DNA from 3 places in the Rhodococcus sp. PBTS 1 genome. Region 2 is predicted to be linked to each of the others. Evidence: predicted binding sites of a transcription regulator. Region 2 holds the regulator's gene; each other region holds the start of a gene.

Region 1 (7,531 bases), 960 kb from region 2:
AGGCGGTGGCCCTGGCGCGTCCCGACGACCCCCACGCGGTCTCGCAGGAGACGCGGTGGCAACTCGACCGGCTGAAGGACGACGAACGCCGTGCCCTGGCGCGGCTGCCCGCCCTCGGAACGAGCACGTCCGGTCCCCTGGGAGCGGGTCTGCTCACCCGGGGTGTCCCGGGCGACGTGATCCGGGCGATTCAGCGGGACGTCGGAACGGCCTGACTCACCGCCAGCCGAGCTCCGGGGCCACGTGCGTCAGGATCGACTCCAGCAGGTGGGCGTTGTAGTCGACTCCGAGCTGGTTGGGGACGGTGAGCAGCAGCGTGTCGGCGGCGGCGATCGCCTCGTCCTGGGCGAGCTGCTCGATCAGCCGATCCGGTGTGCCGGCGTAGGTCTTGCCGAAGCGAGCCTTTCCGCCGTCGAGATAGCCCACCTGATCGCCACTGCCACCTTCGCGGCCGAAGTACATACGGTCGGTCTCGTCGACGATCGGAAAGATGCTGCGGCTGACGGACACTCGCGGCTCGAACGGGTGACCGGCGTCGGACCACGCCTTGCGGAACCGCTCGATCTGCTCGGCCTGCAGCTCGTGGAACGGCACACCCGTGTCCTCGCTCAACAGCGTCGAACTCATGAGGTTCATGCCTTGCTGGGCGGTCCACTCGGCGGTCGCCCGCGTCCCGGCTCCCCACCAGATGCGCTGGCGCAGTCCCTCGGAGTGCGGTTCGAGACGCAACAGGCCGGGCGGGTTGGGGAACATGGGCGACGGGTTCGGCTGGGCGAAGCCCTTGCCCTCCAACAGGTCCAGGAAGATGCGGGTGTGATCACGGGCCATGTCGCCGTGATCCTTGCCCTCCGCGGGGGCATACCCGAAGTAGCGGTAGCCCTCGATGACCTGCTCGGGCGATCCCCGGCTGACGCCGAGTTGCAGGCGGCCACCCGCGATGAGGTCCGCCGACCCCGCGTCCTCGACCATGTAGAACGGGTTCTCGTACCTCATGTCGATGACGCCGGTGCCGATCTCGATCCGGCTGGTCTTGGCACCCACGGCGGCCAGCAACGGGAACGGTGACGCGAGTTGGTTCGCGAAGTGGTGCACCCGGTAGTAGGCGCCGTCCGCACCGAGTTCTTCGGCCGCGACGGCAAGGTCGATCGACTGATGCAGGACGTCGGCCGCGCTTCGAGTCTGCGAATGCGGCGAGTCGGACCAATGACCGAACGAGAGGAACCCGATCTTCTTCATGGAAGCTTCAACCTCGTTGCCGAACGAACTATTCCTGTCGGACACTGGATTCGTGAGTTCCACCGAATTTGCCCTTCGCCCGCTCCCGGTCGCTGCCCTCGACGACGCCGCGGCGCTGCTCGCGACCGCGTTCGAGAACTACCCGTGGACTCGGTGGGCCGTTCCCGCGCAGGACCATACGGTCCGACTGACTCGACTGCAGTGTCTTTACCTCCAGTATGCGCGTGAGCACGGCATCGTCCTGGCCGACGCGGACGTCACCGGTGTGGTGGCGCTGCTCCCGCCTGATCCGCCGGAGCCGCCGACGAGCATGCAGCAGGACGTGGTGGCCCTGCACGGTGATCGGTGGGAGGCGGTCGCCGGGGCGGTGACGCCGCCGCCTCCGACCGGGTCGTGGACCCTGGAAACTCTGGGCGTGGACCCGCGCTGTCGCGGACGCGGCCTCGGTGCCTCCTTGGTGCGCGCAGCCCTCGACGCCGTACCGGCCGATATTCCTGTCGCGCTAGAAACCTCGGACCCGCGCAACGTCCGCCTGTACGAGCGGTGCGGTTTCGGTCTCACCGCGACGACACACATTCCCGACGGCCCGACGGTCGTCTCCATGGTGCATCCCGCCGCGACCTGAACGCCCGAGGTCAGAACGGGGGTGGGGTGTTGTCGGGTGGGATGACCCTGCGGAATCGGTTGCGATTCCGTTCCTGTCGTCGGCGGGCGTGTTTCTGCTCGGTGCGTGGGGCGGGTCGTCGGCGTTCGGTGAGGCCCGGCGTTGCTCGTCGCGGCGTTGGCGTGTCGGGTGGGTCGCCGAAGACGATGGCGTCGAGTCCGGGGTGGACGTCGTGTCCGGTGAACGCCGGTCCGAGGACGGTGCGCCCGTCGGGGATGGCGATGGTCCGGATCAATCGGCTCGGGTCGGTGGGGTCGGGGTACTGATCGTCCACGAAATCGGCGAACGTCTTCAGTAGGTGGTGGAAGCGGCATTTGGCGCCGAGTCCGGTCGCGCTGGTACGCCCGCCCTTCTCGGGGTGGGTGTGGTCGTATTCGGTGATGTGGTCGAGGTCCCCGTCCCGGGCGGGTCTGTTGCAGCCGGGCCAGGTGCAGAACAGATCTCGGGCACGCACGTAGGCGTCGAGCGCTGCGGAGGGGCGGTAGGGGTTCGAGGGTTGTGTCGCGGGGAGTGGGGTGTCGGTGCCGTCGCCGAGGGGTCGGATGACGGTGTGGGGGTCGGCGGCGAGGTCGCGGACGTGGGCGCCGGAGATGATGCCGATGCCGGGGAGGAACCCGACGCCGTCGACGAAGTCCAGGCCCACGGGCTCCTCGCACCCCCTCGTGTGGTCCACCGCAGCGTCACTGGCGGCCGCATCACGGTCCGCAGAGACGTCGACGCGATCCGGTGACACCGACGGTGCCGCAGCCGTTTCCGACGCAACGGGCTCAGTAGCAACGGTTCCCTGTGCAACGGTCTCCGGCGCAACAGTTTCTGCTGCAGCAGGCTCCGACGCAACGGGTTCCGCCGCGGACGGTTCGGTCGTCACCGACGCGGAGGTGTCCACGGCCAGATCCGGTCGGGGGAGGTGCTGCGGTGACCGGCACACCCGCTCGTTCTCGGGGGCGGGGACGGGGCCGGTGAGAGTGGTGGTGTCGGTGACGAGGTGGATCAAGATCCGCGGAGAATTCGCCGCGAACTTCTCCACATCGACGCTCTTGTAGCGGCAGTCGGTGATGGGGCGGTCACAGTTGCAGCCGAATCCGGTTTGAGTGATCAACGCGTAATGCGCATCGGAGGCCCGCGCGGCCTTGGAGCGGGTGTCCTTCGGGCACACCTGCGCAGCCAACCTCGTCACGGACGCGTGGAGCGCGACGATGTCCTCCGCCGGCCGGGTGTCCGTCGCCGTCGCCAAACCGTCACGGCCGATCTCGACGGTGAACTCCCGATTCCGCTTCGCCTTCTCCCGCCGGGCGCGGACGGCATCGGGATCACGGCGGTCGACCATCGTGTCCACCATCGCCTCCATCCGCGCCGGCGACCACGACCCCGCTCTGCGGAGAGCACGGGCGATGTCGGCGTCCACCAACGCCGCGTAGCACTGTCCTTCGACGAGTTCGGTGCGGGAGACGATGGTGCGGATGTGATGCGGGGTGACCACCCCGTCCCGCAAACATTCCGCCACGAGAGGGAGCCGGTCGCGGAGGGCGACGGCGTCGGTGAGCAGGGTGCGGGCAGCCCCCTGCGTGATCGACATGGTGGTGGCGATGGTGGCGGCGCAGCGGGTGAACGCATCGAGCTCACGCCGGTCCTCGTCTTCGAACGGTTCCACCAGTTCGGCGTGCATGGCGGCGGCGAGCTGGTATTCGAACCACTTCAGGTACGCGACGCCGGCGGCGGCGTGGACCAGCGCGTCCAGTGCCTGCGGGGAGGGGAGGTCGGTGGTAGCGGGCAGACCGAGGGCGGTGTGGTCGAGCGCCGCCCACGGCACCGCCGTGTTCTGCGTCCCCACCTGCATCCCGACCATGTTGTCGACCCCCCAGTCGCTCGTATGTTCGAGTGTACCGCCACCCACCGACACAGTCCATGACATGCACGCACGAACCCGTGTCGATCACGCGAACGCCATGTCAATCTCGACCCGCGGAGCGCGAGGAGGTCGCCGTGGAGTCGTCCGCATCACCGCCAACCTGACCGTCGCCGACATCCCGTCGGCGGCCCCCCTTCTATCGCGACGTCCTCGGCCTGAGCGAGGTGGAGTTCGACCTCGGCTGGGGCACCCGACGGCACCGTGGTGAACATCGTCCGCCGCGCACGGTGACCGATCAGCCGATTCCCGTCGCCGCCGTCACGTCGCGCCAGAGAGCGGCGCGCACCTCGGGATCGTCGCGTCGCCACGGGGGATAGTGGGTCGGGCGCGGGGCTCGGTCGTGCCAGAAGCCGCCCGTCGTCGCCAACGGTGTGTCGGAGGCGGTGAGCCAGACGATGGTGTCCGCGCCCTCGTCGGCCGAGCGCAGAAGAGGTCGCATCACCGTGTCGAACAGCGGTAGCGAATCGGTCACGCCGGGAGTGGCCGCCCAGCCGGGGTGCATGCTGTGGACCACCGGATCGTCGGGTCCGTCGAAGCGGTCGCCGAGCAGCCCGGCCATCACCACCTGCATGCGCTTGGTGCGGGCATAGGCCGTCGTGCCGGAGTATCGGCCGGTCCGGTACTCGAAATCCGCGTTGGTGAGCGGCACCGCGTACATCCCGCCGCTCGAGACGAACACGACCCGCGAGCCGGCGTCGAACAGTGGCCGCACGGCGTAGGTGAGCAGGGTCGGGCCCAGGACGTGCGTTGCGTAGGCGCTTTCGTGCCCCTGCGCCGTCTCGATCCGTGACGGCGGCATCACTCCCGCGCAGTGCACCAGGGCATGCAGCGACGTCACCTGGGTCGCGAGCTCCGTCCCGAGGGCGGCGACGGCGTCCAGATCACTGACGTCGCAGACATGCGTCTCGACGGCGGAACCCGGCACCGTGTGCCGAATCTCCGACGCCGACGCGTCGAGGCGACGTTCCGTGCGCCCCACCAGATGCACCCGCGCGCCGAGCTCGGCCAACCGTCGAGCGGTCGCGGCACCCAGCCCGGATCCGCCTCCGGTGACCACCACGTCGACCGTCGCCGGGAAGGGCGCTGCGTCCGCGGCCCAGAATCGACGCCGCACCCAGGAGCCGACACGGCTGTACCCCGGCACGATCGCCAGGTCGAGCGCGGTGTCCAGCACGCCCCCGATGCGTCCCCCCAGCGGAACCACTAGGCCGGCGGGGCGTCGCGACGCTCGGAGTTCTTCTCCCCGATGGCGTCCTTGGCGCGGTCGATGCCCTGGTCGATCTGCGAGTCGTGGCCCGCGAACTTCTTCTTCGCCGCGTCGCCGAGCTTGTCCAGGCCCTTCTCGACCTTGTCCTCGTTGGCGTCGAGCTTGCGTTTGATCTCTCCGAAGTTGACCATGCGTCGCAGTACCCCTACGGCCTCGACGGTCAAACCAGTGACAGAATCCGCGCATGCCGCGCAGCGCCGTTCCGGATGCGATCACCGACCTCGTCGACGCCGCTCTGGCCGATCTGCCGCAACATCGTCGCGACGCGTTCGCGCTGCGACTCGAGCGGTGGTGGCCGGACCTGCACGACGCCGTCGCGGCCGTCTACCCGTCGCCCGACGACGTCGCGGCTCGGCTGGTGACGACGGCGGCCGCGGGGTTCGCGGCCCGGCCCGCCGAGCTGCACGCCCTGGACGACCGTCGCTTGCTGAATCCCGACTGGTTCCGCCGCCCCGACATGGTCGGCTACGCGTGCTACGCCGACCGCTACGGCGGAACGCTGGCGGGGGTGGGGGAGCGCCTCGATCACCTCACCGACCTGGGCGTGACCTACCTGCACCTCATGCCGCTTCTGGACCCGCGCCCCGGTGACAACGACGGTGGGTACGCCGTTCGGAACTACCGGGCCGTCCGCGAGGACCTCGGCACGATCGACGACCTGCGCGACCTTGCCACGGACCTCCGGTCCCGCGGCATCTCTCTCGTCGTCGACCTGGTCCTCAACCATGTTGCGCGCGAACACGAGTGGGCCGAACGCGCCCGCACCGGCGAGGCCGCGTACCGCGACTACTTCCTGATCCACCCCGATCGCGAGACGCCCGACGCCTACGAGCGCACCCTGCCCGAGGTCTTCCCGGACTTCGCGCCCGGCAACTTCACGTTCGACGACGACGTGAACGGCTGGGTCTGGACGACGTTCAACGCGTGGCAGTGGGACCTGAACTGGGCGAATCCCGCCGTGCTGGTGGAGTTCGCCGAGATCGTGATGTATCTGGCCAATCTCGGCGTCGAGGTGCTCCGACTCGATGCCATCGCCTTTCTGTGGAAGCGCCTCGGCACCGACTGCCAGAACCAGCCGGAGGTGCACGCGATCACGCAGGCACTGCGCGCCACGGCTCGAATGGCCGCGCCCGCAGTGCTGTTCAAGGCCGAGGCCATCGTGGGACCCCGCGAGCTGCTGCCCTACCTCGGGCAGGGCCGGCACACGGGCCGGGTATCGGACGTCGCGTATCACAACAGCCTGATGGTGCAGATCTGGTCGATGCTGGCGTCGGGCTCCACCCGACTGGCCGAACACGCACTCGGCGCCCTGCCGCCCACGCCGTCCAGCGGGACGTGGGTGACCTACGTCCGGTGTCACGACGACATCGGGTGGGCCATCGACGACGGCGACGCCGCCGCGGTGGGCCTGAGCGGAGACGGCCATCGTCGGTTCCTGTCGGACTGGTACACGGGCGATTTCCCGGGCTCTCCGGCGGAAGGTCTGGTCTTCCAACACAATCCGGACACCGGTGACCGGCGCATCAGCGGCACGACGGCGGCGCTCACCGGACTCGGGCCGTCGCGTCGCGATCCCGACGGCGCGTTCGCCCGGCTGTTCCTCGCCCACGCGCTGACCGCCGTGTGGGGCGGCATCCCGGTGATCTGGAGCGGGGACGAGATCGCGTCCCCGGGTGACCCCGCGTGGGCCGACGACCCCGCGCACGCCGCCGACAACAGATGGGTGCATCGACCGGCCGTCACCGACGCCGATCGTGCCGCGTGCCGCGAGCCGGGATCGGACGCCCAGCGGGCGTACGACGGTCTCGCTCACATCATGCGAACCCGCGCCGGCCTGCCCATGCTGCACGCCGAGGCGCCGGTGGACCTCGTTCCCGGTCTCGACGACGGCGTGCTCGGCGTCCTGCGTCGTCACCCCAGTGGAACCCTGCTCGGCCTGGTCAACGTGACCGGCGAGCACCGCCCGGTGCCGTACGACGTCATCACCCGCCACGTCGCCGATCCGCGAGAGGTGTTGTCTCACCACGTCATCGGACCCGACGATGCCGGTCTGTCCTGGATGCCGCCCTACGCCGCGTGGTGGATCACCGAGTCGCAGACTCGATTGTTCACCGAGTCGTGAATCGCGCGGCCACCCACCGCGTCACGAACGGCAGGGCGGACACCGACCCCACGAAGTGATCGCCGACGACGCGGCGGACTTCGACGTCCGCACCCTGCGCGCGCCAGTCGTCGGCCAGGGTCCGCACGCCGTGTTCGGGAATCCAGCGGTCCCGCCCGCCGTGGTAGAACGCGAACGGTACGGTCGGCGCGGCGGCTCCGGGAGTGTTGGCGTCGATCACCGCGCGCGCGACGGGGGAGTCGAAGACGTTCGGATCGTGCGCGAGTGCCTCCAGGGGCAGCCGCGCCAGTCCGCCGAGAGCGAGCGGAACCACGGACAGGTTCTTGATGCGCG
Region 2 (7,531 bases):
CCATCGGCCACACGCAGCCGCGTCGGCTCGCCGCCCGGACGGTCGCCGAGCGGATCGCGGAGGAACTGGGCCAGGAGATCGGCGAGGCCGTCGGCTACACGGTCCGGTTCACGGATCGCTCGAGCGACGACACGCTGATCAAGCTCATGACGGACGGCATCCTGCTCGCGGAGATCCAGCGCGACCGCATGCTGCGTCGATACGACACCATCATCATCGACGAGGCGCACGAACGCAGCCTGAACATCGACTTCCTCCTGGGCTACCTGGCTCGCCTGCTTCCGCAGCGCCCCGAGCTCAAGGTGATCGTGACGTCGGCGACCATCGATCCGGAGCGGTTTGCCCGTCACTTCGCCGTCGACGGCGAAGACGCGCCCATCGTCGAGGTCTCCGGGCGCACCTTCCCCGTCGAGATGCGCTACCGCCCCCTCACCGTGGACCGCGACGACGAGACCGTCGATCGCGATCCGGTCGACGCCACGTGCGACGCCGTCGACGAGCTGCTCCGCGAGCCCGAGGGCGACATCCTCGTCTTCCTCTCCGGTGAGCGGGAGATCCGCGACACTGCCGACGCGTTGAAGGACCGTCGCCTGCGGGGCGTGGAGGTTCTTCCCCTCTACGCCCGATTGTCGGCCGCCGAGCAGCATCGCGTGTTCGAGCGACACTCCGGTCGACGCATCGTCCTGGCCACCAACGTCGCCGAGACGTCACTGACCGTCCCCGGCATCCGCTACGTCGTCGACCCCGGCACCGCGCGCATCTCCCGTTATTCGCTGCGCACCAAAGTGCAGCGGCTCCCCATCGAGCCGATCTCGAAGGCCTCGGCCCGCCAGCGCGCAGGACGCTGCGGCCGCGTCGCCGACGGCATCTGCATCCGGCTGTACTCGGAAGAAGACTTCGACGCGCGTCCGGACTTCACCGATCCGGAGATCCTGCGCACCAACCTGGCGTCGGTCATCCTGCAGATGGCCTCGCTCGGCCTCGGGGCGGTGGAGAAATTCCCGTTCGTCGAACCGCCCGATCCACGCAGCGTCCGCGACGGACTCGGACTGCTCACCGAACTCGGCGCCCTGGACACCACCCCGCACTCCGGGGAGCACGACGGGCCCCGCCTCACCGCCCTCGGACGTGAACTCGCCGGCCTCCCGGTCGATCCGCGGATGGCGCGCATGCTGGTGGAAGCCCACCGCTCCGGGTGCCTGCCGGAAATGCTGGTCATCGTGGCGGCGCTGTCCATCCAGGACGTGCGCGAGCGTCCTGCCGAGCACCAGCAGGCGGCCGACGAGATGCACCGGCGCTTCGCGGTCGAGGGGTCGGACTTCCTCGCCCTCCGGGAACTCTGGACCTACCTCGGCGAGCAGCGACGGGCGTTGTCCTCCAACCAGTTCCGGCGGCTGTGTCGCACCGAGTTCCTGCACTACCTGCGCATTCGCGAGTGGCAGGACCTGCACGGCCAGCTCCGGCAGATCGCCCGCGGCATGGGGTGGACCGTGCCCGATCACGACGCGCACACCCCGGCGTCGGACGCCACGATCCATCAGGCGCTGCTGTCGGGCCTGTTGTCGCACATCGGATTACGGGAGGGCGACAAGCGCGACTTCCTCGGGGCACGCGGCTCGACCTTCGCGATCTTCCCCGGCTCGTCGCTGTCGAAGAAGCCACCGCGGTGGGTGATGGCGGCCGAGCTGGTGGAGACCAGCCGGCTCTGGGCGCGCATGGCCGCGCGCATCGAGCCCGAGTGGGCGGAGAAACTCGCCCCCCACCTGCTCAAGCGGCAGTACTCCGAACCGCACTGGTCAACCAAACGCGAAGCCGCCGTCGCCTACGAGCGGGTGACGCTCTACGGCGTACCGCTGGTGGCCAAGCGGCCGGTGTCCTACGGGTCGATCGACGCGGAGGTCTCTCGCGACCTGTTCCTGCGTCACGCCCTGGTCCAGGGCGAGTGGCGCACGCACCACCGCTTCTTCCACCATAACCAGCAATTACGTAGCGACGCCGAGGAATTGGAGTCGCGTGCCCGACGCCGCGACATCGTGGTCGACGACGACGCCCTGTACGCGTTCTACGACGAGCGCGTGCCCGCCGACGTGGTCTCGGCGCGTCACTTCGATCGGTGGTGGAAGAAGGCGTCCCGCGCGACGCCGGACCTGCTCGACTTCGACCGCGCGACCGTCGTCACTCCGGCTGCCGCCGCGGTCACCGGCGGCGACTTCCCCGACGCGTGGCGCCAGGGCGAGCGGCAGTTCCCGTTGACCTATCAGTTCGAGCCGGGCCGAGACGACGACGGCGTGACCGTCCACATCCCGGTCGACCAGTTGCCGCAGGTCGCCGACGTCGGCTTCGACTGGCTGGTCCCCGGCATGCGCCTCGATCTCGTCACCGCACTGATCAAGACGCTGCCGAAGGACCTGCGCCGCACCGTGGTTCCCGCGCCCGATCACGCCGCGGCCGCCGTCGCCGCCATGCGACCTCGCACCGAACCGCTCACGACGGCGCTCTCGCGCGAGCTCACCCGCATGGGTGGTGTCCCGATCGCGGCCGAGGACTTCTCCCCCGACGCGCTGCCCCGGCACCTGCGCATGACGTTCCGGATCGTCGACGGCACCACCGAGCTGGGTCGCGGACCGTCGTTGTCGGCGTTGAAGGCCAGGCTGGGACGCGCCGCGGCCACCGCCGTGTCGGCGGCGGCCAAGGACACCGAAAAGGGCCCCGTCCGCCGGTGGACGTCCGAGACGATCGGCACTCTCGAGCCGACGGTGACCCGCACCGTGCAGGGCCGCGCCGTCACCGGCTACCCGGCGCTGGTGGCCGAGAGCGGTGGTGTGGCCGTCCGCGTGCTCGGGTCGGCGGCCGAACAGCGTGCGGCCATGCGGGAGGGGACGCGGCGGCTGCTGCTCGACGCGATCCCGGTCTCGACAAAGTCCCTCCTGGCCGGTCGCTCACCGGCGGCGCGGCTGCACCTCGGCCAGAACCCGCACGGCAGCATCGAGGCCCTGCTCGACGACTGTCGCGCGTTGGCCGTCGACGATCTGATGTCCGCGCACGGCGGTCCCGTGTCCTCGCCGGACGCGTTCGCCGCCCTCGAGTCGGCCGTCCGCCGTGACCTCGCGTCACGGACGGCCGCGGTCCTGCGGCTGGTCGAACCCGTCCTCGCGGCGGCCACAGCGGTCCGACTGGCACTCGAGGAATCGAGCGGCGACCCTGCCGAGGACGTGCGGGCGCAACTGGACGCCCTGATCTTCCCTGGCTTCGTCTTCGAGACGGGCACGGCGCACCTGCCCCATCTGCCGCGCTACCTCGAGGCTGCGCGGCGTCGGCTGGACGCGTTGCCGTCGAGCGCGACCCGAGACGCTGCGGGTATGGACGCCCTCGATCGTGTCTACGCCGCGTACGACGCACTTCTCCAAAGCCTGCCGTCGGCCCGCCGATCCGGTGACGACGTGCGGGAGATCGCGTGGATGATCGAGGAACTGCGGGTCAACCTGTTCGCGCAGGCCCTCGGCACTGCCTACCCGGTGTCCGAGAAACGGGTCCTGAAAGCAATCGACGCCGTGCGCACGGCGCGGCGCTGACGTCGGCTCAGGCCGTGCTCGACACCGTGTCCTCGCCCCGCTGATGCCGGCGAAGTTCGTCGATCTCGCGTTCGAAGTCCTCGGCGCTGCTGAACGAGCGGTAGACCGACGCGAAACGCAGGTAGGCCACCTCGTCCAGGTCGCGCAGCGGACCGAGGATGGCGAGTCCGACCTCGTTGCTGGGGATCTCCGCGGAGCCAGAGGCGCGGACGGTGTCCTCGACCTGCTGCGCGAGGAGGACGAGAGCATCGTTGTCGACGTCGCGGCCCTGGCACGCGCGACGCACACCCTTGATCACCTTGTCACGACTGAAGGGTTCGCTGACGCCGCTCCGCTTGACCACGGACAGCACCGCCGTCTCGACGGTGGTGAACCGGCGACCGCACTCGGGACACGACCGCCGACGGCGGATCGCCTGCCCCTCGTCCGCCTCACGAGAATCGACCACGCGCGAGTCGGGGTGACGGCAGAACGGGCAGTGCATGTGGCGGTGACCCCTCGGTGCTCACGGGACGATTCCGTTCCGTACGGACGGTGCGACGTCGTCGCCGACGCCGCGCACCAGCCTACCGAGGGCCGTGCCACGATCGATCAGCGCGGGGACACGCCGAGGTCGAGTTGCTCCACGACGGTCGGCTGCGGCGGAACGTCGGCGGCCCGCAGGTTGGCCACTCCGACGAGCCCGAGGGCCGTTGCCGCTGTGACCAGAACCACAGCGGCGACCGACGCGAGACCCCGGACCGGCCGAGACACGTGCGGTGCACGCGACACCCCGACCGAGTGGCCGACGTACTCGACCGCGCCGGCGTGCGGGCGACGCACGTCGCGCGAGACGGCACGACGGCGTACGGGAGCAGACCGACGCGGCGCGGGGGCCGCGGCGCGCTCGGCCGTGGCCACGGAACCCCAGTAGGACTCGTCGTCGCAGGTCCAGCGATCGACGGACGGGCGAGAGGTCGCTCCGACTCGAGCGCCGCGAACGGTCTGCAGTTCGGTACTGATCACGACAACCACTCCTCGTGGGTAGGCGGTGGTCCCCCGGCGAGCAGAACACCCACCGGCGTTCGGCCATTCCGTTCGACCACGCGTTCGAAGGAACGCATGTTCGATGTATAGCAGGGCGGTCCGACACAGTCCACGAAATCGCGACACGGATCGAACAGGTGTTTGATCACCGATCGAATCCGGTCTAACTTCTACTCACGACGTCGCATCGGACACCGGGGCACCAGACGCCCCATCCGCACCACCGTCCGGCGCGCCCAGCAGCACCCGCCCGCCCCGGGCCGGCCACCGATGGAGGTTCACAGCATGACCGACGAGAGCTCGTCCGCCACGAGTACCGATTCCGGCCTGACCGAGCGGCAACGTCGCGTTCTCGAGGTCATCCGGGCCTCCGTCACCGAGCGTGGTTACCCGCCGAGCATCCGCGAGATCGGCGACGCCGTGGGCCTGACCTCGACCTCCTCGGTCGCGCACCAACTACGGACGCTCGAGAAGAAGGGCTTCCTGCGCCGCGACCCGAACCGGCCCCGCGCGGTCGACGTCCGCCTGCCGGGCGAGAACGGACGGCCGGACGAGGTGGCCTCGACGGGCGACGCCCCCACCGTCGAGCCCGCCGCCCGCGACGCCGGCGCCGAGTCGGACGCCCTGCCCGCGCCCACCTTCGTCCCGGTTCTCGGGCGCATCGCAGCCGGCGGTCCCATCCTGGCCGAGCAAGCCGTCGAAGAGGTGTTCCCCCTCCCGCGCGAACTGGTCGGCTCCGGTTCGCTCTTCTTGCTGCGGGTGGTCGGCGAGTCCATGATCGACGCGGCGATCTGCGACGGTGACTGGGTGGTCGTCCGGCAGCAGAACGTCGCGGACAACGGAGACATCGTCGCCGCCATGATCGACGGCGAGGCCACGGTCAAGACGTTCAAGCGCACCGGCGGCGACGTGTGGCTGCTCCCCCACAACCCGCTCTTCGAACCCATTCCCGGCAACGACGCCGTGATCCTCGGCAAGGTCGTCACCGTGATGCGCAAGCTCTGATCGTCCCCCGACGACGGCGAGAGCCGGCACCGTTCTCGGTGCCGGCTCTCGTCGTTCGTCCGCGAGGGTCAGAGATCCAGGCCCCGCCCGATGATCTCCTTCATGATCTCCGTGGTGCCGCCGTAGATGGTCTGCACGCGAGAGTCCATGTACGCCTTGGCGATCGGGTATTCCTTCATGTAGCCGTATCCACCGTGGAGCTGCAGGCACCGGTCGATGATCTTGACCTGGTTCTCCGTGGTCCACCACTTGGCCATAGCGGCTTCCTGCACGGTGAGCTCGCCCGCGTTGAGCTGCTCGATGTACTTGTCCACCATGATGCGGACAGCAGTGGCCTCGGTGGCGCACTCGGCCAGGACGAACCGGGTGTTCTGGAACTTCCCGATCGGCTTGCCGAAAGCCTTGCGGTCCTTGCAGTACTGCACCGTCATCTCGATCGAGCGCTCGATGGCAGCGGCCGCGACCACGGCGATGGACAGCCGCTCCTGCGGAAGGTTCTGCATGAGGTAGATGAAGCCCATCCCCTCCTCGCCCAGCATGTTCGCCGCCGGCACCCGGACGTCGGTGAAGCTGAGCTCGGCCGTGTCCTGGGCCTTCATGCCGATCTTGTCGAGGTTGCGGCCCCGCTCGAACCCGGGCATGTCGCGCTCGACGCCGAAGATGCTGAATCCCTGGGCGCCCTTCTCGGGATCGGTGCAGGCCACGACGAGGACCAGGTCGGCGTTGATGCCGTTGGTGATGAACGTCTTCGAGCCGTTGAGCACCCAGTCGTCACCGTCGCGGACGGCGCGCGTCTTGATGCCCTGCAGGTCGCTGCCGGTGCCGGGCTCGGTCATCGCGATGGCGGTGATGAGCTCGCCCGAGCAGAATCCGGGCAGCCAGCGCTGCTTCTGCTCCTCGTTGGTGAGCTCGATCAGGTAGGGCGCGACGACGTCGTTGTGCAGGGTGAACCCGATGCCGCTGTAGCCGCCGAACGTGGTCTCCTCGGTGACGATCGCGTTGTAGCGGAAGTCCTTCACGCCGCCGCCGCCGTACTCCTCCGGCACGGCCATGCCCAGGAAGCCCTGCTTGCCGGCCTCGACCCACACGCCGCGGTCGACGATGTTCTGCTCTTCCCACTCCGCGTGATGCGGTGCGACGTGCTGCTCGAGGAACTTCTTGTACGAGCTGCGGAACAGATCGTGCTCGGGCTCGAACAACGTGCGCTTCATGACTCTCCTCGTGTGACGTGAGTTACCACTTCACGGTAGGTCGGAGCACGAAGGGCGTCGATGACCTGTGCGAGCGCGTTCGGTGACCACCGCCGACCGGATCGTGTGCAGATATCGGCGTCCAGCGCGGATTACTGCACACGATTCTCGCGGCGGACGGCTCGATTGTGCCGGGCGTGCAGGACCACGTCGGGCAGGACGACCGGAGCCGCCGCGAGAAGGAACCACCACGACCCGGTCGCCCGAACGAGCCCGCCCGCGGCGACGGCGGCACACGACCCCGCCGCACTCTGCACCAGGTCGCGATCGCGGCGCCTGACCGGTGGCTCACGCCACCACGGCACCCGCCGCCCGGCGTTCTCCCGCAGCACCCGACGCGCCCCGACGACGCTCAGCATCAGGCCGACGACCATCGCCCCGACCCCGAGGATCAGTCCGACCGCAGTCGGACCGAGCCACGCGAGCCCGACGATCGCGACCGGGACGACGGCGGACAGGGCGGATTTCCACGCCGGCGTCGACGGCCATTCCTCGGGCGCGACGCTCACCGGACGCATCGGGTCGAGCCCGGAGAGACCGATCCGTTCCGAGTCCATACCTCACGGTCTCACGACTCAGCGGACGGTGCGCCCCGCCAACGCGCGCAGGATCGGGTAGCCCACCAGGATCCCCACCGACCCCCAGACGATGCCGCCGAGCTCGACGGACCCGATGGTC
Region 3 (7,531 bases), 1.3 Mb from region 2:
CCGCGCCCGGGCCGTCACCGTCCGGTCCTACGACGTCGCACTGGATCTCGCCGGCGCGCGCACCGAGCCGGAGTTCGGCGTCGTCGCCACGATCGAACTCGCGGCGTCGTCACCCGAGACGTGGCTCGACTTCCTCGGCGCGGCCGTCGACCGCGTGGAGATCGACGGCCGCGAGGTCGCGGTCGAGTACGACGGTGCCCGCATCGCCCTGCGCGGGCTCACCGCCGCGAGCACCGTGCGCGTCCACGCACGCGGGTACTACAGCCGCACGGGCGAGGGTCTGCACCGGTTCGTCGATCCCGCGGACGGCGAGACCTACCTGTACACCCAGTACGAGCCGGCCGACGCGCGTCGGGTGTTCCCCTGCTTCGAGCAGCCGAACCTCAAGGCGCCGTTCACGTTCCGCGTCACCGCACCGGCCGAGTGGCTGGTCCTCTCGAACGAGCGCCTCGACCGGACGGACGGCGACACCCGGATCTTCGCACCGACGCAGCCGATCTCGACGTACATCACCGCCGTCGTCGCCGGGCCGTACCACCGCGTGGAGGGCCGGTCCGTCCAGCACGATCTGATCATCGACCTCGGAGTGCACTGCCGGAAGTCGTTGGCGCCCTTCCTCGACGCCGACGCGATCCTGGACGTGACGCGAGCGGGCCTGGACTTCTTCCACGACGTCTTCGACTACGAGTACCCCTTCGGCAAGTACGACCAGGTGTTCGTCCCCGAGTACAACCTCGGCGCGATGGAGAACCCGGGGTGCGTCACCTTCACCGAGTCCTACGTCTTCCGCAGCCCCGCCACCCGATCGCAGTACGCCCGCCGCGCCAACACGATCCTGCACGAGATGGCGCACATGTGGTTCGGCGATCTGGTGACCATGCAGTGGTGGGACGATCTGTGGCTCAAGGAATCGTTCGCCGACTACATGGGCTCGTACGCCTCCGTCGCCGCCACCGAGTTCACCGATGCGTGGGTCGCGTTCGCGCAGCGTCGCAAGGCCTGGGCGTACTCGCAGGACCAATTGCCGACGACGCACCCGATCGTCGCCGACATCGTCGACCTCGACGCGGCGAAGCTGAACTTCGACGGCATCACCTACGCCAAGGGCGCGAGCGTCCTCAAGCAGCTCGCCGCGTTCGTCGGGGAGGACGATTTCCTGGGCGGGGCCCGGCTGTACTTCCGTCGCCACGCCTACGGCAACACCACGCTGGCCGACCTGCTGGCCGCGCTGCAGGACAGCTCGCTGCGCGATCTCGGGCCGTGGGCGGACGCCTGGCTGCAGACCACCGGCCCGAGCACGCTGACGGTGGACCGCGCCCGCGGCGTGATCGTGCAGACGGACCCGCGTCCGCAGCGCCTCGACGTGGCCGTGCTGGCCCCGGACGCAGACGGCGAGTTGGTCGATCGCGCACCGCAGGAGGTGCACCTGGCCGGCGCCGAGACGCCCGTCGACCTCACCCGTGCCGTCGACGGCACCGTCGTCCTGCTCAACGACGGCGACCACACCTACGCCAAGGTGCGGCTCGACGACGCGTCGCTGGCCGTCGTCGAGACTTCGCTCGATCGGGTTCCCGACGACCTGCGCCGAAGCCTCATCTGGTCCGCGGTCTGGAACGCCACCCGCGACGCGGAGTACCCGGCGTCGCGCTTCGTCCGGCTGGCGCGCCGATTCGCGCCGAGCGAGCCGCACGAGGGCATCCTGGGGTCCGTGCTGGCGGACACCGCCGTGGCCGTGGAACGGTACGTCGCGGATCGCGACCGGGCGCGGACGGAGTGGGCGGACACGGCGTACGAGCAGATGCTCGCCGCGGAAGTGGGATCGGATCACCAGCTCGAGTGGTTGCGGGCGTGGTCGGCGGCGGTGGTCCACGTCGACCGGGCCGCCCGGGTGCGGGAGCTGCTGACCGGTCGGACGCGGATCGACGGCCTCGCACTCGACGCCGAGCAGCGGTGGGCTCTGTGGTTCGCCCTCGCCGCGCGAGGAGACGCCACGGAGGCGGAGCTCGACGAGGTGCTGAGCACCGACCGCACCGGAGCGGGCGAGGTGGCGCACACCGCCGCCGTGGCCGCGCTCCCGGGCAGCGCCGCGCGAGTGTGGACGGCGCTGACGGTTCAGTCGCCGAGCAACGAGAAGGTCGGCGCCCTGGTCCGCGGCTTCACCGCCGGTGAGCGCGCGCGCATCGAGGACTACGACGCGCGGTACTACGCGATGCTGGGCGACGTCTGGCGCGACCGCACCATCGAGATCGCGCGACGACTGGTGGTGGGACTGTTCCCGCAGGCCGACACCACCGACGACGCCGACCGCTGGCTGGCCGAGAACCCCGGGTCCCCCGCCGCGTTGCGACGGCAGGTGATCGAGCAGCGCGACCATCTCGCCCGGGCGCTGCGGGCGCGGGCGGCGGACGCGGAGTAGTTCGTGCGTGCGTGTCATGGATCGTGTCGGTGAGTCTCGCTACAATCGAACACATGAGCGATCGGGGGGTCGGCGTAGCCGGCGCGGCGCAAGGGGGGGTGTGCCGTGGCCCGTACGCGATCACGCCGCGGTGGGTCTGCCCGCCTCGTTCGAGCTCCCCGTCGTTGGGCACCTCGACGCTCTGGCCGACCTCAGCGCCGGAGCGGCGTACCTGGAATGGCGACGCTACCGCCATGCCGCTGCCCTGCACACCGACCTGGTGCTCGCCGAAGAAGACCGGGACGAGCGGGCGGTCGATGCGTACGCCCAGTGCGCCGCCCGCATCGCCACCGCTCTGTCGGTGTCGCAGTACGTCGCCGAACGACTCCTCGACAACGCTGTGGCCCTGCGCGACCGGCTGCCGCGGGTGTTCGGGACTGCCCCCGGTTCGGTTGACATCTGATCTGTGCGGATCGTTCCGCACGGTGGAAGGATGATCCTCGTGCCGAAAGCATTCACTCCGGAGTTCCGGGCCGATGTCGTCGCGGTCGCCCGTAAGGGCGAGGCGTCGATCCGTCAGGTCGCGCAGGACTTCGGAATCTCCGAGACCTGCCTGCATCGCTGGCTCAAGCTCGCCGACATCGCGGACGGCGTCCGCCCGGACGACAGCGCGTCGGCCACCGACGAGCTGAAAGAGGCCCGCAAACGGATCCGCTTGCTCGAGCAGGAAGCGGAGGTGATGCGCAGAGCGGTGGCCTACCTCTCGAAGGACATCAACCCAAAATGATGTACCCGCTGGTCCTCGACCTTGCCGCCGACAAAATTCCTGTCACGGTGACCTGCCGGGTGCTCGGATTCTCCACCCAAGCGTTCTACAAATGGCGCAAAGACCCCGTCTCGCAACGCGATTGGGACGATGCGCACCTGATCGACGCTGCCCGTGACATCCATGCCGACGACCCGGCGTTCGGGTACCGCTTCATCGCCGACGAACTTCCCGACCGCGGGATCACCGCTGGGGAGAACCGTGTGGCCCGGTTGTGCACCCAGGAGCGCATCTTCTCGGTGTTCTCCAGAAAGAGAGGACTGACCAGAAAGGCCGGCCCACCTGTCCACGACGACCTGGTGAACCGGGTGTTCGCCGCCGGTGCACCGAACACAGTCTGGCTCACCGACATCACCGAGCACCGCACTGCCGAAGGCAAGATCTACCTCTGCGCGGTCAAGGATCTGTTCTCCAATCGGATCGTCGGCTACTCGATCGATTCCCGCATGAAAGCTTCCTTGGCGGTCGCCGCGCTCGAGGATGCGGTGAACCGGCGGCAACCCACGGCCACCGTGGTGCACTCGGACAGGGGGAGTCAGTTCCGGTCCCGAAAGTTCGTCCATGCGTTGTCGCACAATGGGTTACAGGGTTCCATGGGCAGGGTAGGGGCGTGCGGGGACAACGCGGCGATGGAGTCGTTCTTCGCGTTGCTGCAGAAGAACGTCCTCGACCGCAGACGCTGGAACACCCGAGAGGAGCTCCGTCTGGCCATCGTCGTCTGGATCGAGAAGAGCTACCACCGCACACGCCGCCAGAGAGCACTCGGGCGGCTCACTCCGATCGAATTTGAGACAATCAATCAGGCCGCTTTCGCAGCCTGAAGAAGTTCGACCCCCGCGTCAACCAAATCGGGGGCAGTCCCTTCTCACGAAGCTCTCCTCCGCCGTCGGTGGCTCTGTTCGGCACCGACGAAGCGGGCGTGAGACGGTGGCGTGGTGGAAGCAAAGAACGGCTGGTTGCTTGTCGATGCGATCGAACCTCGGGCCTTGTCGGTGGTGATGGTCGGCGGCCGTGTGCGATCCGGTGTGGCGTGGCGCTCGGTGGTGACTAGGAACCACGATCAGATTCTCGGGGCCGTCCTGGGTTGCTGCCGTTCCAAAACAACGGTTCGAGAGGAGACCACGGCGTCACGGGCGGTCACGGCTGTGCCCGTGATCGAACCCACTGACGGTCGGGTTCATGGGGTTTGGGTCTGCACTCATCAGGGTGGGGAGCCCGAATCGGTACCCTCGCCGTCGTGGGCTTTTCTGTGGAATCTCGCGGAAGGCTTTGCGTACCGCGGCGACCCAGTCGGAATGGAGTCGAGCTGGGCTGAGTTGGGGGTGCCAGCGCGTCGACCGATAGCCGACAGCCTTCGTATGCTCGCAATGGGCGAGCACAACACCACAGTTCTTGCGGGTCTGGCTCGGAAAACCGGCGGCAACAGCGTCGACCGATACACCGTTGACGAGCACCGCCCCGGAGGTGACCGACGGGTGCATGTCGTCGCTCACTCGGTACACGAGACAGCAAGGTCTCACGCCGTGGGCGATGCTGGGGTGCATCTTGTTCGTGGCTTATCAATCGACATCGGGGTTGCGTCGGAGCCACCTCGTGGTCAAGTCCCGGCGCTCGGCGATCGCATTGCGGAAGCACTAACGCCACCGCGTCAATACCGCGCGATCTCGGATCCTGAGACGCTCAATCTGTTGTACTGGCATGGCCCGCCCGCTCCTCGCATTGCATGGATGGCGGACAACACTGCTGAGGTTCCGATCCTGCATCCGGACGACATGCCGACCGCATTGGACACCGCGAGCGCGCTTCGAGTCACCGGCCCCGGACGCACCGTTGACCTCACACTCCGCTTTCTCACCCTCGATGGCGGATACGAGCCCTTCGACCTGACGGCGTCCCTCATCGACCTCGATTCCGGTCACTCAGCCCTACTAGTCGTGCTGACTGTGAAGTAAACGGATCGCCAAGCAACATCATGCCGCATCCCAGACTGTTTGGTAGATTCTCCGGCCATACGCTTCGGTGTATCTGAAGGCCTCGATTCCTGGTACAAGTCGGGACGGTCTTCCTCCGACCCCCGCCGTGTGGGTCGATGAGCACGGCCCCGAGTCGGGCGTGCTGCTTACTTGACGACTTGGTCTTCGGACCTGTCCAGACCCAACCGAAACGTCGCCTCGGCGAGCCGAGGGACATGAGTACTGGAGTGAGCCATGCGCGTGAAGAGTGTTGTTGTGTCGTCTGGTCTGGCTGCCGCGATCACGCTGACGATGTTCGCAGTGCCTGCCACGGCGCAACCGAGTGAGGGCTCGGCCGCCACGCCGGGTGCAGTGGAGGATCAGCCCGTGGACCAGGATCGGGTCGAACAAATCGATGCCGAGAAGCTCGTGTTGTTCAACGACCGTCTCGCGGCGGTCGGCAACGAACAGATCCCGGCGGGGACAGTGGCTTTGGAGTACCGGACAGACGGTAGCGTGGTCGGTTACTTCGCCGATGGAACTACCTACGAGCGATCTGCTGCGGCGCTGGAGAACAATCCGATGCTCCGTGCCGGCATCGTGGACGAAATCAAGCGTGTCGTCGCTGCGTGTCTGGGGGTGTCGTTGACGGCAACGGGGTTCTGGGCAAGTATCGAGGCCGAGTTGACCAGTTGGGACCGCGCCGCGAAGTTCTTGGTTCGTAGGCTCGGAGTCCTGGGTGCGGTCAGCTGCGCAGGCGGAATCATCTGGGAGTACATCTGATGAACGAGTCCCTCACGAGGGCCGACAGGCGCGCAAAAGATTATTTCGGCGGCCCTGGCCTCGGTGCGCTCGCGCTCATCGTGGTTGCGGCAGTAGTCATTCCGGTGTCGGCCTCGGCGGCCGGGTGGTCGACGTTCTCAACTGCGGCGGTGTTGTACTCGGCAGCGATTGTCGCCGCCACGATCGCCGTCGCACTGCGCGACACCGTCTCGCGTGCGGTCAGGGTGGCCGCAGCAGGCACTGTCGCAGTACTGATCGTGTTCGTCGTCGGCTTCACGGGCATCTTCACCATGTCGGAGAACTTTCGATGGTCGGGACTCAGCGCCGTCACCGGCATGGTCCTCGGCTCCCTGGCTTTCGGTGCGCTGGTTCGTCGTAAGTGAGACCGGTCCCGGTAGCGAGTGCCGCAATGGCCTGCACCCGGAAGCGGCGGCGGCCGTCCTCTTCCGCGGCCAGTAGTCACAAACGGCGGCAGTCGTTGCGTCCTGCTGCGATGGTTACGACACTGGCGGAGGTTCGGCGACGGAGCATCCTCGTTCTCGGATGACGTTCGAACGGTTGCTCGTTCGAACTTGCCCCCTGGCTGCACAGCCTTGGGATGAGACTTCTGGGCCGCACCGACGGGTGCGGCCCAGAAGTCTCTCCAGGGGTCGAAGATATTAGGACTGACATCCGGGAGGGCGGGCCCAGTCGTCGCGACCGAACAACTCGACATGGAGTTCGATCTGAGCCAGCAGCACGTCGCCGTGGTACCGGCTCGGCACCCAAGTGGGATCGGTAGCTATACGAGCCCGGTGAGCTAACGAAGAACGACACAACTACTCGACCAGTTGCACGTTGTCGAGGTACTTGGAGTGCCCCGTGACGCTCGTCGAGACGTCGTGATCGTGGATGCGTGCGAAGTCGGTGCGGAAGCCCGCGTACCCGACCGCTGTCTGTCCGGCTTGGGCGGTCTTGTAGGCGAATTTGAGGACGCTGTCGTTCGAGGAGTGGTAATTGTGCACGGCTCCGGTGACGGCGTTGCTGAGAAGACGCCAGTCGCCCTTCGACCCGATTGCGGCGCCAAGCAGATGCACCGTGTCGATTTTTGGGTTTCCTTTCGCTGTGGCAAGGGTTTCCGCTGCAGTGGCGGCAACGCGGGCACCGAGGCTGTGCCCGACGAGCACGTAGCGCCTCGCATCTGTTCTCGCCAGCAGACCTGCCAGAGCCACACCCGTTCGATCTGCTCTGACACGCGCGGTGTGCCAGGGATTCTTGGCAAGGGCCGCGACGACGAGGGCAGGTGCGAGCGGTCCGAGCTTGTTCGCACCGGCTTTGGTGGCCTTGGCTGCAAGTCCTTTGATGCCGAGCGCGGCTACCGGCTGTCCCCCCGCCGCCTTCACCATCGCTGCTAAATCGCCAAGATCGTTGCTACCCCAATGAACTCGGTAGATCGGCGAATCAGGGTAGCGGAGTTCAACCAACTTTTTCCAAGCGGTGCGCGTATCCGTTCCTTCGGTGAGCAGGCCATTCGCGACGATAACCGGCACGCCGGCCCCCGACTTGACGAGCTCGATTCTGAACGACTTGTCCGCG

Evidence for each region. The regulator LexA, encoded in region 2, represses DNA repair genes until DNA is damaged. The targets are predictions, from matches to a motif close to CGAACANNTGTTCG.
Region 1: a site for LexA is predicted at 3,764-3,777, ahead of A3Q40_RS11595 (HNH endonuclease signature motif containing protein). Genes of this name have one in related genera too.
Region 3: a site for LexA is predicted at 2,463-2,476, ahead of A3Q40_RS01415 (DUF222 domain-containing protein). Genes of this name have one in related genera too.

Annotation. Positions count from the first base shown of each region.
Region 1 is NZ_CP015219.1:2,561,406-2,568,936, reverse strand. It holds gene A3Q40_RS11610 (putative immunity protein) at 1-215, shown strand, start outside; gene A3Q40_RS11605 (LLM class flavin-dependent oxidoreductase) at 217-1,236, opposite strand; gene A3Q40_RS11600 (GNAT family N-acetyltransferase) at 1,289-1,861, shown strand; gene A3Q40_RS11595 (HNH endonuclease signature motif containing protein) at 1,872-3,746, opposite strand; gene A3Q40_RS11590 (SDR family NAD(P)-dependent oxidoreductase) at 4,045-4,983, opposite strand; gene A3Q40_RS11585 (antitoxin) at 5,013-5,240, opposite strand; gene A3Q40_RS11580 (alpha-amylase family protein) at 5,261-7,198, shown strand; gene A3Q40_RS11575 (lipase family protein) at 7,185-7,531, opposite strand, start outside.
Region 2 is NZ_CP015219.1:1,603,162-1,610,692, reverse strand. It holds gene hrpA (ATP-dependent RNA helicase HrpA) at 1-3,572, shown strand, start outside; gene nrdR (transcriptional regulator NrdR) at 3,580-4,056, opposite strand; gene A3Q40_RS07295 (hypothetical protein) at 4,164-4,577, opposite strand; gene lexA (transcriptional repressor LexA) at 4,884-5,603, shown strand; gene A3Q40_RS07285 (acyl-CoA dehydrogenase family protein) at 5,672-6,814, opposite strand; gene A3Q40_RS07280 (hypothetical protein) at 6,946-7,362, opposite strand; gene A3Q40_RS07275 (uracil-xanthine permease family protein) at 7,429-7,531, opposite strand, start outside.
Region 3 is NZ_CP015219.1:281,464-288,994, reverse strand. It holds gene pepN (aminopeptidase N) at 1-2,416, shown strand, start outside; gene A3Q40_RS01415 (DUF222 domain-containing protein) at 2,517-2,858, shown strand; one part of gene A3Q40_RS01405 (IS3 family transposase) at 2,898-3,168, shown strand; one part of gene A3Q40_RS01405 (IS3 family transposase) at 3,168-4,042, shown strand; partial or broken gene A3Q40_RS20700 (hypothetical protein) at 4,220-4,378, shown strand; gene A3Q40_RS20695 (hypothetical protein) at 4,349-4,714, opposite strand; gene A3Q40_RS20690 (hypothetical protein) at 4,745-5,173, shown strand; gene A3Q40_RS01395 (hypothetical protein) at 5,429-5,956, shown strand; gene A3Q40_RS01390 (hypothetical protein) at 5,956-6,339, shown strand; gene A3Q40_RS01385 (DUF726 domain-containing protein) at 6,775-7,531, opposite strand, start outside.